Regions from separate parts of the Endobacterium panacihumi genome, predicted to be linked through region 1. Evidence: predicted binding sites of a transcription regulator. Region 1 holds the regulator's gene; each other region holds the start of a gene.

What was found. Region 1 encodes PhoB, which activates phosphate uptake and scavenging genes when phosphate is short. Its sites were predicted from a motif close to TGTCATNNANCTGTCAT; they were not measured.
Region 2: the regulator PhoB is predicted to act here: its motif matches at 2,874-2,890, upstream of ACRQ1B_RS25600 (inorganic diphosphatase).
Region 3: the regulator PhoB is predicted to act here: its motif matches at 3,421-3,437, upstream of ACRQ1B_RS02140 (YdcH family protein).

Annotation. Positions count from the first base shown of each region.
Region 1 covers NZ_JBOZRA010000001.1:1,981,103-1,986,796, forward strand. Annotated here, with positions in the region: gene ACRQ1B_RS09875 (aspartate aminotransferase family protein) at 1-764, opposite strand, end outside; gene ACRQ1B_RS09880 (hypothetical protein) at 800-1,051, shown strand; gene ACRQ1B_RS09885 (GcrA family cell cycle regulator) at 1,183-1,728, shown strand; gene ACRQ1B_RS09890 (PACE efflux transporter) at 1,947-2,387, shown strand; gene phoB (phosphate regulon transcriptional regulator PhoB) at 2,449-3,132, opposite strand; gene phoU (phosphate signaling complex protein PhoU) at 3,157-3,870, opposite strand; gene pstB (phosphate ABC transporter ATP-binding protein PstB) at 3,923-4,738, opposite strand; gene pstA (phosphate ABC transporter permease PstA) at 4,752-5,694, opposite strand, start outside.
Region 2 covers NZ_JBOZRA010000008.1:141,378-147,071, reverse strand. Annotated here, with positions in the region: gene ACRQ1B_RS25605 (esterase-like activity of phytase family protein) at 1-2,079, opposite strand, end outside; gene ACRQ1B_RS25600 (inorganic diphosphatase) at 2,226-2,828, opposite strand; gene hupB (DNA-binding protein HupB) at 2,984-3,262, opposite strand; gene lon (endopeptidase La) at 3,570-5,694, opposite strand, start outside.
Region 3 covers NZ_JBOZRA010000001.1:446,569-452,262, reverse strand. Annotated here, with positions in the region: gene ACRQ1B_RS02160 (tetratricopeptide repeat protein) at 1-970, opposite strand, end outside; gene ACRQ1B_RS02155 (thiamine phosphate synthase) at 1,003-1,656, opposite strand; gene ACRQ1B_RS02150 (sulfite exporter TauE/SafE family protein) at 1,876-2,640, shown strand; gene ACRQ1B_RS02145 (ArsR/SmtB family transcription factor) at 2,733-3,002, shown strand; gene ACRQ1B_RS02140 (YdcH family protein) at 3,181-3,357, opposite strand; gene ACRQ1B_RS02135 (YdcH family protein) at 3,762-3,965, shown strand; gene purE (5-(carboxyamino)imidazole ribonucleotide mutase) at 4,007-4,474, shown strand; gene ACRQ1B_RS02125 (5-(carboxyamino)imidazole ribonucleotide synthase) at 4,494-5,555, shown strand; gene ACRQ1B_RS02120 (PaaI family thioesterase) at 5,562-5,694, opposite strand, start outside.

The DNA.
Region 1 (5,694 bases):
CAGGCGCCGAACGGGAAACCGCCGCCGATACCCTTGGCGATCGCCATGATATCCGGGGTAACGCCCAGCCATTCATGCGCGAAAAATTTGCCGGTACGGCCGACGCCGGTCTGAACCTCGTCGAGGATCAGGAGCAGGCCCTTCTCATCACAGATGCGGCGCAGTTCGCGCATGAATTCCTTCGGCACGGGGCGCACGCCGCCCTCGCCCTGGATCGGCTCGATCAGCAGGGCGCCGGTGTTTTCGGTGATGGCGGCATTGAGGGCTTCGAGATCACCAAACGGGACCTGATCGAACCCTTGCGCCTTGGGGCCAAAACCTTCCATGTACTTTTCCTGGCCACCGGCAGCGATCGTTGCGATCGTGCGGCCATGGAAGGCACCTTCGAAGGTGATGATATGGAATTTTTCCGGGTTGCCCTTGGAGAAGTGATAACGGCGCGCCGTCTTGATCGCGCATTCCAGCGCTTCCGCACCCGAATTGGTGAAGAACACCTTGTCGGCGAACGTCGCTTCCGTCAGCCGGCGGGCTAGCCGCTCCTGCTCCGGGATTTCGTAAAGGTTGGAGAGGTGCCAGACCTTCTCAGCCTGCGACTTCAAAGCCTCGACCAGATGCGGGTTGGAATGGCCGCAGGAGGTGACTGCGACGCCGGCGCCAAAATCGAGATATCGCTCGCCGCGTTCCGTCACAAGCCAAACGCCTTCGCCGCGCTCGAAGCGCAGCGGAGCCCTAGCAAACGTGTCGAAAAGCGCGGCTTCAGCCATGGCGACATTCACTCCTTGAAACTGGTGAAAACCAGATGGCGACCCATGTCGCCGAAATTAAAAATGCCGCCTGGACAGGCGGCGCGGGCACTATCGGCATTTCGCTGTGTGCTGTCAACAAAACAGCTTTCAATGCCTTGAAAAGAGCTTTATTGCGCGCGACCGTTACTCGCCTTCAAGCTGTGACATATATGACTCGCTTGACCAGCAAGTTGGGGAAAACACGGAAATCGATTCGCAGTGATTCGCCCGACTCTTGCCACGGAGTCAGCCCCACACTAGGTTAATCGTCAATTACTAGGCTGCATGCGGCGGACTTAGTCACCAAAAGTATAGATGTAGTATTTTCTGGCGGATTCATTCGCCGGAACGGTGACCGATTCAAGCCACGTTCAGCACCTCACGGCGGAGAGATAGCATGAACTGGACTGACGAGCGCGTCGAGCGCCTGACGAAATTATGGGCCGAAGGCCTGAGCGCCAGCCAGATCGCGGCGCAACTTGGAGGCGTAAGCCGTAACGCGGTGATTGGCAAAGTCCATCGCCTGAACCTGCCCGGCCGCGCGAAAGCCGGCGGCAGCACGAGCACCGCACCGCGTCCGGCCAAGCGCGTGGCGTCTTCGGCGCCGCGTCCGCAGAGCAATTTTGCGGCCCGTCCTCAGACCCGTACCGTTCAGCGCCCGGTCGGCGCCACCATGGTGCGCGAAGAGATGGACATGGACGAGACGCAGGAAGTCGCTGTCTACAAGCCGGCCGGCAACATCGTCGTTCCGATCAACCGCAAGCTGGCGCTGACGGAACTGACCGAGCGTACCTGCAAGTGGCCGATGGGCGACCCCCTCAAGGACGATTTCCACTTCTGCGGCGCAGAATCCCCGGACAATTCGCCTTACTGCAAATACCACGGCCGCATGGCCTACCAGCCGGTCAACGAGCGCCGCAACAAGGCTGCTGCCCGCGCCTGATCAGGCCGCGACACACACGAGGACGAGATTGAAAAGCGGGCTTCTGGCCCGCTTTTTTTCATGCCTTCAGATGCGGCATTTGCCTAAGTGCATAGCAGCCTTGCCACCTGAAGGCTTGCCTATGGCAGCTCGAAAACCTATTTAGAGTTCGCGAGGACGACCTCCCCCGTATTGGGCATAAAACACCGGGACGGCCCGGCAAACCCAAGGGGTTGACCATGCGCACAGTGCGCGACCGTATTCGCCATGCCATCAGCTTTGAAGTCATCGGGCTTGCGCTTTTCACGCCGCTCGCATCCTTCGTGTTCCATCTTCCGGTCGAACATGTCGGCGTCGTGGGCATCGTTTCCGCCACCGTCGCAACGGCATGGAACTACGTCTACAATCTCGGCTTCGACCACCTGATGCAGAAGTTTCGCGGCAGCACGCTGAAGACGATGCCGCTGCGTATTGCCCATACGGTGCTGTTCGAGCTTGGTCTGCTGATCGTGCTCCTGCCCTTCATCGCCTGGTATCTGGGCGTCACGCTCTGGCAGGCACTGGTGATGGATATCTCGTTTGCGACCTTCTACCTGGTCTACGCCTTCGTCTTCAACATGGCCTATGACCGGATCTTTCCCCTGCCGGAATGGCGCGAGGCGCAAGCACCTGCAGAATGACAAAAGGCCCGGATGCGATGACACATCCGGGCCTTTTCAATTTCAACACAGATGAAGCGGATCAGGCTTCCATCGAATAACCCGCGCCACGAACGGTGCGGATGACATCCTGCATGTTGGAAAAATTCAGAGCCTTGCGCAGACGGCCGACATGCACGTCGACGGTACGCTCATCCACATAGATATCATGGCCCCAGACGCCATCCAGCAGTTGCGAGCGCGAGAAAACGCGACCCGGTGATACCATCAGGAATTCCAGAAGGCGGAACTCGGTCGGGCCGAGACGCACTTCGCGGGTCTTGCGGTGAACGCGATGGGTCTCACGATCCAGTTCGATGTCACCGCATTTCAGCACGCTGGAGAGAACTTCCGGCTTGGCGCGGCGCAACATCGCCTTGACTCGGGCCATCAGTTCCGGCGTGGAAAACGGCTTGACGACATAATCGTCCGCGCCGGTCGCCAGACCGCGAACACGTTCGCTTTCCTCGCCGCGCGCCGTCAGCATGATGATCGGCAGACGCTCGGTCTCCGGTCGCATGCGCAGCCGCCGGCACAGTTCGATGCCGGACACGCCCGGCAGCATCCAGTCGAGGATGAGAAGGTCAGGAACGCGTTCCTGAAGTCGGATTTCGGCCTCGTCACCGCGCAAAACGGTTTCGACCTCATATCCTTCGGCTTCGAGATTGTAGCGAAGAAGCACGCTCAGTGCTTCTTCGTCTTCAACGACCGCGATCTTGGGTAGCATGTCTTATCTGCTCCGTTTCGCCCGTCAGTCGACGAGCGCACCAACCGTGTTTGCCGTATCGTCCTTGGGACGCTCGCCTTCGAGCTGGGCACCGGTCTTGATGTAATAGATGGTCTCGGCGATGTTGGTGGCGTGGTCGCCGATACGCTCGATGTTCTTGGCGCAGAACAGAAGATGCGTGCACGAGGTGATGTTGCGCGGATCTTCCATCATGTAGGTCAGCAGTTCGCGGAACAGCGACGTGTACATCGCGTCGATTTCCTCGTCGCGCTGGCGGATGATTTCCGCCTTTTCAGCCGAGCGGCTGGCAAACACGTCGAGAACGTCCTTGAGCTGCACCAGCGCCAGTTCGGAGAGATGCTCCAGGCCACGGGCCAGTTTGCGCGGCACGCCTGTGCCCTGCACGGCGATAACGCGCTTGGCGGTGTTCTTGCCAAGGTCACCGACGCGCTCGAGGTCGGCGGCGATGCGCAGCGTGCCGATGATTTCGCGAAGGTCGGCGGCAACCGGCTGGCGCTTGGCGATGGTGACAATCGCCTTGTCCTGGATTTCGCGCTCGGCGTGATCGAGGATGACGTCATCCGAAATGATCTTCTGGGCCAGCGCCGTATCCGAATTGACGAGCGCGCGAACCGCGTCGCCGCACATCTGCTCGGCGAGGCCGCCCATTTCGGAAATGCGGCGGTTCAAATATTTCAGTTCTTCGTCGTAGGCCGAAAGAATATGGGTCGAAACCATTTTTCTGATCCTTGATGTCTGCAGTCAGGGCGATGCGGGCAAAGAGCCCGGATCAGCCGAAACGGCCCATGATGTAATCCTGCGTGCGCTGGTCATCGGGATTGGTGAACATCTTGTCGGTGTCGTTTTCCTCGACCAGCTGGCCGAGGTGGAACATGGCCGTGCGCTGCGACACGCGGGCCGCCTGCTGCATGGAGTGCGTGACGATGACGATCGTGTAATTGGCGCGCAGCTCGTGGATGAGTTCCTCGACCTTTGCGGTTGCGATCGGGTCAAGCGCCGAACAGGGCTCGTCCATCAGGATGACTTCCGGCGAAACGGCAACCGCGCGGGCAATGCACAGACGCTGCTGCTGACCACCGGACAAGCCCGTGCCGCCTTCATGCAGGCGATCCTTGACTTCCGTCCACAGGCCAGCGCGCTGAAGCGAGGCCTCGACGATCTGATCGAGATCGGCCTTGTTGCGGGCCAGACCATGGATGCGCGGGCCGTAGGCGATGTTTTCGTAGATCGACTTCGGGAACGGGTTCGGCTTCTGGAACACCATGCCGACGCGGGCGCGCAGTTCCACGACGTCGATTTCCTTGTCGTAGATATCATCGCTGTCGAGCGTGATCTTGCCAGTCACGCGGCAGCCTTCGATCGTGTCGTTCATGCGGTTCAGCGTGCGCAGGAAGGTCGACTTGCCGCAACCCGACGGGCCGATGAGCGCCGTGACCGTGTTTTCGCGAACGTTGAGGTTGACGTCGAACAGGGCACGCTTCTCGCCGTAATAGACGGATACGTCGTTGCCGATCATCTTGTAGGACATGTCATTCATCTTCTTGTCTAGCGCCTTTTCCACTGCTGCTTCAGACATCATGTTCATAACAGAGCTCCTTCTACCAGCGCCGTTCGAAGCGACGGCGCAACAGGATCGCCCCGACGTTCATGACAATGAGGAACAGGAGCAGGATGATGATCGCTCCCGAGGTTCTTTCGACGAAGGCGCGTTCCGCCTCGTTGGCCCACATGTAGATCTGAACCGGCAGGGCCGTGGACGGATCCATAGGGGTGGTCGGATAGTTGGCGACGAAGGCGACCATGCCGATCAGGAGGAGCGGCGCGGTTTCACCGAGCGCATGCGCCAGGCCGATGATGGTGCCGGTCAGAATACCCGGCATGGCAAGCGGCAGAACGTGGTGGAAGATGGTCTGCATCTTCGAGGCGCCGAGGCCAAGTGCCGCCGCGCGGATCGACGGCGGAACCGCCTTGAGTGCCGCGCGGGTGGCGATGATGATCGTCGGCAGCGTCATCAGCGTCAGGACCAGACCGCCGACCAGCGAGGCAGAGCGCGGCAGATCCATGAAGTTGATGAACACGGCGAGACCAAGAAGACCGTAAACGATCGACGGCACGGCCGCGAGGTTGTTGATGTTCACTTCGATCAGGTCGGTGAGCTTGTTCTTCGGCGCGAACTCCTCAAGATAGATCGAGGCGGCCACACCGATCGGCAGCGACAGAACGAGCACGATCAGCATCATGTAGAACGAACCGATCAGGGCGACACCGACGCCGGCTGCTTCCGGACGACTGGAATTGCCGTTGACGAAAATGCCGCCGTTCAAATGCTTGCCGAGCGCACCGGCTTCAGCCAGCTGGTTCATCCAGCCGACCTGCTGGTCGGAGATCTTGCGGTTCTGTTCGGTGACGGTGAGGTCGATCTGGCCCTTCCAGGCGCTGTCGATATCACCGGCGGCGAGCAGGGAAACCGTCTGCGTGGTGCCGATGATCTGCGGGTTGGCAACGACCATGTCACGCAGCTGACCGCGAACACCGTTCGAA
Region 2 (5,694 bases), on a different contig from region 1:
ACCTTCCAGCTTGTCGACGACATAGCCGTTGGTGGCGTTCTTCAGGTCGGGCAGGAAGTCGTGAACCTCTTCCTTGGTGACGACCGGCAGTTCGCCGCCGAGCTTGGCGGGCTTCAGGTCCTTGAGCGAGACGCGGTAAAGCTTCTTCAGCTTGGCGGCGTCGCCGATCAGGTTGTCGCGCTCCACGATGTAGAGATAGTCGCCGCTGGCGGTGATTTCGGAGAGACCGACCCAGCCCTTGTCCGCCTTTTCGAGCGGATAACGGGCGGCTGCCCATTCCTTCGATTTCGGCTTGTAGGACAGAAGTTTCGTCTGACCCTTCGGGTCATCCTTCCATTCGCGCTGCACGGCCATCCACAGGGTCAGGTCGTCGCCCTTGCCGGTGGTGGTGATGCCTTCGAGGCCGAATCGCGTTTCACCGGCCAGCAGTTCGGAAGGAAGGCCGATTTCCGTCTTGATCTCACCCTTGGCGTTGACGTTGTAGATGCCGTGGCCGACCAGCTTGGAACTATCGCCTTCCGACGCGAGCCAGAAACCGCCCTTGCCGTCGAGAGCGATGCCCTCGATGTCGAGCTTCTGGGCCGGCTGGCCGTTGCGGGTGATGCGCAGCACGTTGGTGATCTCGGCCGGCTTCTTGGTGGCGTCGATGGTGAAGATCGACGGCTGCATGGCGTAGACCGAATCGGAAACGGCGTAGAACGTGCCTTCCTTTTCCGCGTCACCAACGAGACCGGAGAGAGCGCCCCAGCCGATGACCTTGCCATCCAGATCCTTGGAGACGAGCGTCGGATAGGCCTTTTCGCCTTCTGCAAGCTCATAGAGCATCACATGCGAGCGGGCGCCGCCATCTTCGCCGAGATCGGCTTCGTTGGCGGTGGCAAGCAGGTTGCGACCCGGAATGGCAACGGCGCCTTCCGGCGAAATGCCCGACGGCAGGAGCTGCACGAGTTCAGGTTCGCCACCGGTGTCCTTGTAGACGGCAACCATCGAGCCGCGCTCGGAGAGCACGAAGAAATACTGCTGGCCATTGAAGATGGCGGCTTCCATGCCTTCCGGCTCGATGCCCTTGTTCTTGGCGCGCTTTTCCGGGAAATGGCCGTGACGGGCGATTTCATGCTCGAGCGTCATGCCGGCATCGTAAAGCACCTTGCCGGAACGATCGAATATGGTGAAGCCGCGCGAACCGCCCTTGTAATCGCCTTCATTGGCGATGACGAGGCGATCGGTGCCGAGCCATTTGACGGCATCCGGCTCGCGCGGAACGGCGGTGAGTTTTCCGGTGAAATTGAGCGAACCATCAGTCTTGGCATCGACGTTTTCGAGATCGACCGTACCAGCCGTGAAATGGCTGGTCACCTTGGCGGTTTTCGAGTCGATGATGATGACGTGGTTGTTTTCCTGCAGCGTCAGGGCGATTTCGCCATTGGCGTTGATGTTGACGAATTCCGGCTCCGGATCTTCCGGGGCGACGGTGGCAAGGCCGGTGACGTCGACGCGCTTGATGCTGTCGCAGGCCGGAACGCCGTTCTTGAGCGAGACGATCAGCAGTTCGCCGGCCGGAAGCTGCGGCAGGGCGCCGTCGTTCAGTTCCTCGTCACGCTGGTTTTCGATGGCGATGGCGGCAAAGGAGCCATCCGGCGCAACCACGACCGAATCGGGTTGGCCGCCGAGATCGCAGGTATTTTCCAGCTTCTTCGAAGCGATATCGATGACACCGAGCTTGCCCGCAGGCTTGGTCAGGTCTTCGGTGTTGTCGATGGTGATGAGAACCTTCGGGCCGGCTGCGGCAACCGAGTTCGGCTCGCCGTCGATGGCAATCGAGCCACCGGCTTTCGGGGCTTTTGCGTCAGTGATGTCGATAAAACCGATCGTGCTGCCGGGCGCATCGGAATAGATCAGCGTATTGCCATCGGCGGTCGCAGTGATGATTTCCGACGAGGTCGCCTTGTCCTCGCCCTTGGGCAGGTTCTGGGCGACAGGGAACGATGCGATGCGGTTGAAAACCTGCTCGGCGCTGGCCGGCACGGCGACCGAGGCCAGAAGAACAGCCAGGATTGCGCTGCGTGTCGAGAATGTCATGGATAACCCCTCCGTTAAACCAGAGTGGTTTTTTGCGATGGACCGATGACAGCAGAATGACGGGTGATCGCGCGCACGGCAGGAACAAAAGAAAAGGCCGGGAAAACCCGACCTTTCGCATTTTCAGCAAGAATGAGTGACCGGGATCACTTCTTCTTGGCGTTATAGGCCTTGATGGCTTCCGAAACTTCACCTTCGGCATGAGCCGCGTTGTCGAAACCGTTCAGCTCGACTGCCTTGCGGCCGGCAGGAAGCTGCTTGTAGACGCGGAAAAACGCCTCAAGACGTTCCTGCTCGATCTTCGGCAGGTCGGTGATTTCCTTGATGTCGTCGTAAGTAGGATCGATCTTGCTGGTCGGTACGGCAACGATTTTGTCATCGACTTCGCCGCCATCGATCATCTTCAGAACGCCGATCGGGCGAACCTTGATGATGGCGCCCGGAACGATCGGCTCGCGGGTGTAGACGATCGCGTCGAGCGGATCGTTGTCGCCACCGAGTGAGCTGGTGATCGAGCCGTAATTGCCCGGATAAACGACCGGCATCGACTGGTAGCGATCAACGATGACGTGGCCGGTCTTGGCGTCGATTTCATATTTGGTGAAGCTGCCCTGCGGGATCTCGATGGCAACGTTGAATTCCTTGCCGTCATCCGTCTTCTGCGGAAAATCGAGATAGGAGACGTATTCGGCAGCGGCGACGCCGGCGGTAACGAACAGGGCGGCGGCGGCAGTCAGAAGCGTTTTCATGGAGTTCCCTTTGATGCAGTAAGGCGTTTCACCTAGGGACACCCCATGACAGGCACATGACAATTCGCTGTTGAATTCGACTGGTAACAAAAACAAAAAACCCCGGATACAATCCGGGGTTTCGAGACCATGGCGGACAAACCGCCAAGTTCAACTTACTTGTTGTTGACGGCGTCCTTCAGGCCCTTGCCGGCCGAGAACTTCGGCACGTTGCGTGCCGGGATGTCAACTTCCGCACCCGTCGACGGGTTGCGGCCCTTGGAGGCTTCGCGGTGCGAAACGGAGAAGCTGCCAAAACCGGCGAGACGGATGTCGCCACCCTTCTGGAGTTCAGCCTGGACGGTGTCAAAAACAGCGTCGACTGCGGATGCGGCGTCGGTCTTCGACAGGCCGGCCTTTTCGGCAACGGCAGCAACCAATTCGGTCTTGTTCATGTTTCCACCCCTTTCAATGGTTTGAAACGTATCAAGTTCAGCTCCGGGGCGACAATGATTTTTGAGCGTCCCCTGCGCACCCAAAAGCTCTGGAAACGCCTGAAAAACAAGGGGGGAACAGTCATTTTTCACAAAAAAGGCCGGCAAAAAGCCGGCCTTTCCGTCAAAAAATGTAACTCACCATCCAAAACCGGGAATAAATACCTAATGCGGCGGGAAAGCCCGGAAAATAAGGCTTTTCGGCGGCATGGGTGATTCTGCCGGCAGGATATCCCGAAGATCGCAAGCAACCTTCGGGATGACCGTTTTAGTGGGCGATGGTGGTGCCCGATTCTTCCGCACCTTCGACGGTGGCGATGACCGGCGTCTCGATCGAGCCATCCCATTCGATCGGCTCGGGCTGGCGAACCAGCGCGTGGCTGATCACTTCGCCCATGCGCGAGACCGGAATGATTTCCATGCCGTTCTTCACATTGTCCGGAATATCCGCCAGATCCTTGGCGTTTTCTTCCGGGATCAGCACCTTCTTGATGCCACCGCGAAGGGCTGCCAGCAGCTTTTCCTTGAGGCCGCCGATCGGCAGGACGCGACCGCGCAGGGTCACTTCACCGGTCATGGCGACATCCTTGGAAACCGGGATGCCGGTCATGATCGAGACGATCGCCGTTGCCATGCCGACGCCGGCCGACGGGCCGTCCTTCGGGGTGGCGCCTTCCGGCACGTGGACGTGGATGTCCGACTTGTCGAAACGCGGCGGCTCGATGCCGAAATCGACGGCGCGCGAACGGACATAGGATGCCGCCGCCGAAATCGATTCCTTCATGACGTCCTTGAGGTTGCCGGTCACGGTCATGCGACCCTTGCCCGGCATCATCACGCCTTCGATGGTCAGCAGCTCGCCGCCGACTTCCGTCCATGCGAGACCGGTCACGACACCGACCTGATCCTCACCCTCGGCTTCGCCATGACGGAACCGCGGAACGCCAAGGTAATCCGAAATGTTGGCAGCCGTGATGGCGACCGACTTCGTCTTGCCCTTGATGATCTCGGTCACGGCCTTGCGGGCGAGCTTCATCAGCTCGCGCTCGAAGGAACGAACGCCGGCTTCGCGGGTATATTGCTGGCTGATGGCCATCAGGGCGTCGTCCGAAACCGAAAATTCGTTCGGCTGCAGGGCATGTTCCTTGATTGCCTTCGGCAGAAGGTGACGCTTGGCGATCTCGCGCTTTTCATCTTCCGTGTAACCGGCGATGCGGATGATCTCCATGCGGTCCATCAGCGGACCCGGAATGTTGAGCGTGTTCGCCGTGGTGACGAACATCACGTCGGACAGGTCGTATTCGACTTCCAGATAGTGATCCATGAAGGTCGAGTTCTGGGCCGGATCGAGCACTTCGAGCAGGGCAGAAGACGGATCGCCGCGGAAATCCGAACCCATCTTGTCGATTTCATCGAGCAGGAAGAGCGGGTTGGACTTTTTTGCCTTCTTCATCGACTGGATGACCTTGCCGGGCATCGAGCCGATATAAGTGCGGCGGTGACCACGGATTTCGGCTTCGTCACGAACGCCGCCGAGCGCCATGCGCACATATTCGCGGCCGGTCGCCTTGGCGATCGACTGGGCGAGCGAGGTCTTGCCGACGCCCGGAGGGCCGACGAGGCACAGGATCGGACCCTTGATCTTGGTCGCGCGGGCCTGAACCGCCAAATACTCGATGATGCGTTCCTTGACCTTATCGAGGCCGAAATGGTCCTGTTCGAGGATCTTTTCCGCCGCATTGAGGTCGGACTTGATCTTCGACTTCTTGCCCCACGGAATGGTCAGCAGCCAGTCGAGATAGTTGCGCACGACGGTGGCTTCCGCCGACATCGGGCTCATCTGGCGCAGCTTCTTCAGCTCGCCATCGGCCTTTTCACGGGCTTCCTTGGAAAGCTTGGTCTTGGCAATGCGCTCTTCCAGTTCGGCCATCTCGTCGCGGCCGTCTTCGCCGTCGCCGAGTTCCTTCTGGATCGCCTTCATCTGTTCGTTGAGGTAATACTCGCGCTGGGTCTTCTCCATCTGGCGCTTGACACGCGAGCGGATTCTTTTCTCGACCTGCAGGACGGAGATTTCGCCTTCCATGAAGCCAAGAGCCTTTTCAAGGCGCGTCTTGACGCTCACCGTCTCCAGCATTTCCTGCTTTTCGGTGATCTTGATGGAGAGGTGCGAAGCAACCGTGTCGGCAAGCTTGGAATAATCCTCGATCTGGCTGGCGGCGCCGACCACTTCCGGGGAAATCTTCTTGTTCAGCTTGACGTAGTTTTCGAACTCGGAAACCACGGAGCGCGACAGCGCTTCGACCTCGACCGGGTCGTCCTGCGGTTCGTCCAGCGTTTCGGCATGGGCTTCGTAGAATTCTTCGCGATCGGTATATTCGCTGATCTTGGCGCGG
Region 3 (5,694 bases), 1.5 Mb from region 1:
GCACATACCATTTCGCCGCTTCCACCGGGTCCGGCCGTGTGCCGAGCGCGTTGATATAAAGATGCGCCAGCTTGTTCTGGGCAACGACATTGCCGCGCACGGCGGCGACCCGCAGCCAGGTAAAGCCCTGGTCAAAATCGCGCTCGCCGCCGACGCCGTTCACCAGCCAGATACCCATATCGAGTTGTGCCGTGTCGAAACCGGCCTTGGCAGCGCGCTCCAGAAATTCACGGGCACGCTTCGTCTTTTCCGACGGCAGGTCCTTGATGGCGACGTAAAGCTGCGAGACGGCGTATTGCGCATCCGCCAGCCCCTGCACGGCAGCCTTTTCGTAATAGGGCAGCGCCAGCTTCATGCCCTTTTCACCGGGGTTCTGGGAAATCAGGATCTGGCCCCAGTTGAATTGTGCAGACGAATTGCCGGCTTCGGCCGCCTTGTGCATGTATTCGTCGGCCTTGGCCTTGTCGTGTTTGACGCCACGGCCGGAAATCAGCATCAGCGCATACTGGAACATCGCCGCCGGATCGCCGCCCTCGGCAGCGCGCCCGAACCAGAAGGCGGCCGAATTGATGTCCTGTTTGATGCCCTGCCCGCGCATGATCATTTCGGCAACCAGTGTTTGCGAGGCGGCATCACCCTTTTCCGCCTTGGGCAAAGCAATCGAAAGCGCGGTGATGTAGAGGCCGCGCTGATAGGCGCCGTAAGCCTCGTCGATCTTGCCCGTAAAAGGCTTTTCCGGCGGCAACGGCGGCAGTTCTGTGCCCATGCGCTGGTAGAGCGTCACACCGCTCGACGGGATCTCACCGCCCTGCCCGTTTTCACCGGCATCGCGGGCACCACGAAACGACTGCGCACCGTTTTCAACAGGTCGCGAGACGGCACGCGGCGTGGTTTTCGACTGCTGCGCTTCGGCAACAGCCGGCACCAGTGCCGAAACGATTGCCATGGCGGGCAGAAGTTTTTTGTACATCAATGTTTTGTTGGCGCGGCTCATAAAGCTCATCAAGCGTCAAACCGTGGCGCTTTTTCGTCCAAGGACGCATTGATTTGTGCGACCGCTGCACGCGGGCCTTCGGGATGCGAAAATACGCCGAGACGCATGGCCACGAATTCCGCACCGGACTCGGCAACAGTCACCGCGGAAGCGGCATCCGTACCGCCCATGACGATGCAGGGAATTTCCACCATCGACGACCACCATTCGCCGAGCGCCACATTTTTCGGATGCGCTTCCGGCTTGATGTCGCCATCCAGCTTGCCGAAGAAAATGTAATCCGGGCGCAGTTCGCCGACTTCGAGCGCCTTGTGGCGATCGGCCGCCGCACCGGCACCGACCATCAGCTTCGGCGTGAACTTTTCGATTGCCTCGCCGAGTTCCTCCAGCGGGCCGGTAATATGCAGGCCATCGGCCTTGGCGCGACCGGCGACGCGGGTATCACCACAGATCATCGCAGCGGCACCAGCGTCCTGAATGATCGGCACCAGCTTTTCGGCACGCGTCTGAAACGCCTGCTCGGCCAGATCATATTGCGGCACGATCACCGAGGCGACATCGCCGCCTTCAAGCGCTGCAGAAAGCTGTTCCACCAATGCGGCATCGTCGGCCAGATCGGGCAGGATCAGCACGAGGCGGCAGCGGTCTTCGGATGCGGACATGGGTGTTTCCATTTCTTCATATTGCGAGGCGAACCGTTTGCCGGCATCGCGCCCTCGTCCATAGTCTCCTTTGTGCGCCATATTTGGTGAACAAAGGAGACTATGGACGTTTAAGAGTTGCGCATCGTACTTTCCGAAAACCTAATCCGGTTTTCGGGTCGATGCGCCGGTTCTGGCAAATCCGATAAACCGGAGCGACACAAGGATCAACACCGCTTCATGTTTCTCCCTTCGCTCGATTTCTTTCTCGCCGCCATTCCGGCCGTTATTCTCGTCGGTTTATCAAAGGGCGGGCTCGGCGGCGCGCTGGCACTGATGGGCGTACCCTTGATGGCGCTGGTGGTCGGCCCGGTGGAAGCAGCGGCGATCTTTCTGCCCATACTGATCGTCATGGATATCGTCGCCTTGTGGGCGTGGCGCAAATTCAACGATCGCAAAACTCTGCTGATGATCCTGCCCGGCGGCATTGTCGGCATCGCGCTCGGCTGGGCAACGTCGGCCATGGTTTCTGCCGATGCACTGCGTGTCGTCATCGCCATTGCCACCATTCTGTTCGCCCTGCGTTATTTCCAGCAGAAATGGATGACGCCGGCCGATCACGAAACCCCGCCCTTGCCGCATCGGCCGGTAGCGGCGAATTTCTGGGGCATGCTGTCGGGTTATGCCAGTTTTGTCGCCCATGCCGGCGGCCCGCCCTTCCAGATCTATGTCATGCCCATGCGGCTTGATCCGCGTGCCTATACCGGCGCCAGCGTCCGCTTTTTCGCGCTGGTGAATGCGGTCAAAGTCATTCCCTATTTTGCGCTCGGCGCTTTTGACACGAAGAACCTGACCGCATCAGCCACGCTTCTGCCGATTGCTTTTCTCGCCACCATTGCCGGCGCAGCACTTGTCAAGCGCATGAAGATCGAACTGTTTTATCCGCTCATGTATGCGTTGGCGCTCGCCGCCGGCCTGAAGTTGCTATGGGACGGGCTGATGTAAACGCCTGCACACGACACTGTGACGGGAACAAACCTCGCTGCGGTGCACAATGTGTCTTGATGGGACAGGACCCATGCCATAGCCTGCCCGCCATGACAGCGATTGACCCCTTCACAGCCATCGCCGACCCCAACCGGCGCCACCTGCTCGAGGAACTCCGACGAGCGCCGAAAACCGTCAACGAACTGGCCAAAGGCCTGCCGATCAGTCGGCCGGCGGTGTCACAGCATCTGAAGGCACTTCTCGACTGCAATCTGGTCACGGTGACATCGGAAGGCACGCGGCGAATCTACGCGATCAATGTCGGAGGCTTCGACCGCCTGAACCTGTGGCTGGACCAGTTCTGGGGCGAAAACGCATAAAGCCGCCCCGCTCATCCCCTACCTTAACTTGCTGAACTCACTTGTCAGCAGATGCGACTTAAGCATCTGTTTACCATAAATATTTCATTCAATCCATAAAACGAAAGAGCCGCCGCTCAAACCACCTCATCATGGGCGATCCGGCGACGGCTCGAAACTCGTTACTTCTGAAATAGGATCAGTGACGCGTAGAACCTTTCAGGCGTTCCAGCTCATCCTTGATACGCAGCTTGCGCCTTTTCAGATGGACAATCTCCTGATCATCCGTGGAGGGAGACGCAAGAACACTCTGAAGCTCATCCTCAAGAACCTCGTGTTTCTTCTCAAGCGATGCAATATGAGCCTGTACGGTCATGTGGCATATCCTTCCTTTTAGTACCTGCCTCCAGCCATCCAATCGGTTGGAGGCCTCAGGTTTACGAAGGAAGTGTGACACGATCAAAGCCCGTTGTCGAAGGTGAAATCTTGATAACTAAGGGGCAAAATCGTGGCATTGATAACGAATTATGATCCATCCCTAAAATAAATTTGCGTTCCGTTATTCTGCTACCGCAGGCGTTGCAAAATCGGCCGGTTTCGCGTCGCATCAGAGCCGTGAGCGGCCAACAGCCGCCGCAAGCCGCGTCAGAAGTTGTGATCAGCGGTAACCGTCACTTCAAATGACGCTTTGTCAGACTAGTTCTGCCCCCTGTTTGATGGTAGGAGCATGCGCAATATTTCAGGGCCTATAAAGGCCCGGGCATGAATGGGGACAAGGTCATGGCCGATCAGGAGCAGGCGGATATCAGGCTCGCACTCGCGCGTTTGCGTCAGGAGCACGAGGATTACGATACCGCAATAAACGCCATGATAACGGTCGGATCCGATGCCCTGCGCATCCAGCGCATGAAAAAGAAGAAGCTCGTCATCAAGGACAAGATGACCCAGCTCGAAGATCAGATCCTTCCCGACATCATTGCCTGAAAGGTTTTGCCGTGACCGACAGACCCGCCGTCGCCATCATCATGGGCAGCCAGTCCGACTGGGAAACCATGAAGAACGCCGCCGATACACTTGATGCGCTCGACATCGGTTACGAAGCCCGCATCGTGTCTGCACACCGCACGCCGGACCGCATGTACGAATTCGCCAAGGGTGCGCGCGACGAGGGCTTTAAAGTCATCATCGCCGGTGCCGGCGGTGCGGCCCACCTGCCGGGCATGACCGCGTCGCTGACCCCGCTGCCGGTGTTCGGCGTGCCGGTGCAATCCAAAACGATGAGCGGCCTCGATAGCCTCTATTCGATCGTGCAGATGCCGGGCGGCATTCCGGTCGGCACCATGGCCATCGGCCGCGCCGGCGCCATCAATGCAGCCCTGATGGCAGCCGCCGTGCTGGCGCTTTCCGACGAAGATCTGGCAGATCGCCTGGACATTTACCGCGCCGAGCACACTGCCTCGGTTGCCGAATACCCGAGTGACGAGGCCCCTTGAGGCGCCCAAGAAGAGCCGTATGACAGCTAAGATGAAGACGATCGGCATTATCGGTGGTGGCCAGCTCGGTCGCATGCTGGCAATGGCCGCTGCCCGCCTGAACTTTTCCACCATCATTCTGGAACCGCAGGCCGATTGTCCCGCCGCTCAGGTGGCGAATGCGCAGATCACCGCCGCTTACGATGATCCGGCAGCACTGGCGGACCTCGCAAAGCGCTGCGATATCGTCACGTATGAATTCGAAAACGTACCAGTCACCGCCGCCGAGACATTGGCGCGCTCCGTGCCGGTCTATCCGCCGGCCAAGGCCCTGGATGTGGCGCAGGACCGCCTGACCGAAAAACGTTTTCTCAACAGCTGCGGCATAGAGACGGCAAAATTCCACGCCGTCAACAATCAGGCCGAGCTGGAGGCAGCCCTTGCCGATTTTGGTGGACAGGGTGTCTTGAAAACCTGCCGCATGGGTTATGACGGCAAGGGCCAGCGCGTGTTTCGCGGCGGCGAAGATCTTGCCGGCGCCTTCGATGCGCTCGGTGGCGTGCCGCTCATCCTCGAAAGTTTTGTCGCTTTTGAGCGCGAAGTCTCGATCATCGCCGCGCGCGGCATCGATGGTACGGTCGAATGTTACGATCCGGCCGAAAACGTGCATCGCAACGGCATCCTGCACACATCCACCCTGCCCGCCCGCATCAATGACGCGACGGCCCAGACCGCCCGTGAAGCAGCGACAAAGCTGCTCACCGCCCTCGATTATGTCGGCGTCGTCGGCATGGAGTTTTTCGTGATGCCGGATGGCGGCCTGATCGCCAACGAGATCGCCCCGCGCGTGCACAATTCCGGCCACTGGACGGAAGCCGCCTGCATCATCTCGCAGTTCGAGCAGCATATTCGCGCGGTATCCGGTCTGCCGCTCGGCAATCCGGTGCGCCATTCCGATTGCGTGATGACCAACCTGATCGGCGACGATATCGACGCGCTGCCGGACTGGCTGAAGAGCAAGAACACCTATGTTCATCTCTACGGCAAGGCCGAAGCCCGCCCCGGCCGCAAGATGGGTCATGTCACGCAGCTGGTCGATTAAAGCTGTTCAGGCTTGCTCAGACCTCGGTTGCTTGATGAAACAGGTCGCCGAGGCACTCGCCAGCAGATTGCCGGCGGCATCCTTCAGCGTACCCTCGGCAATACCGATCGACCGCGACAGGTGCGTCACCCGCGCCTCG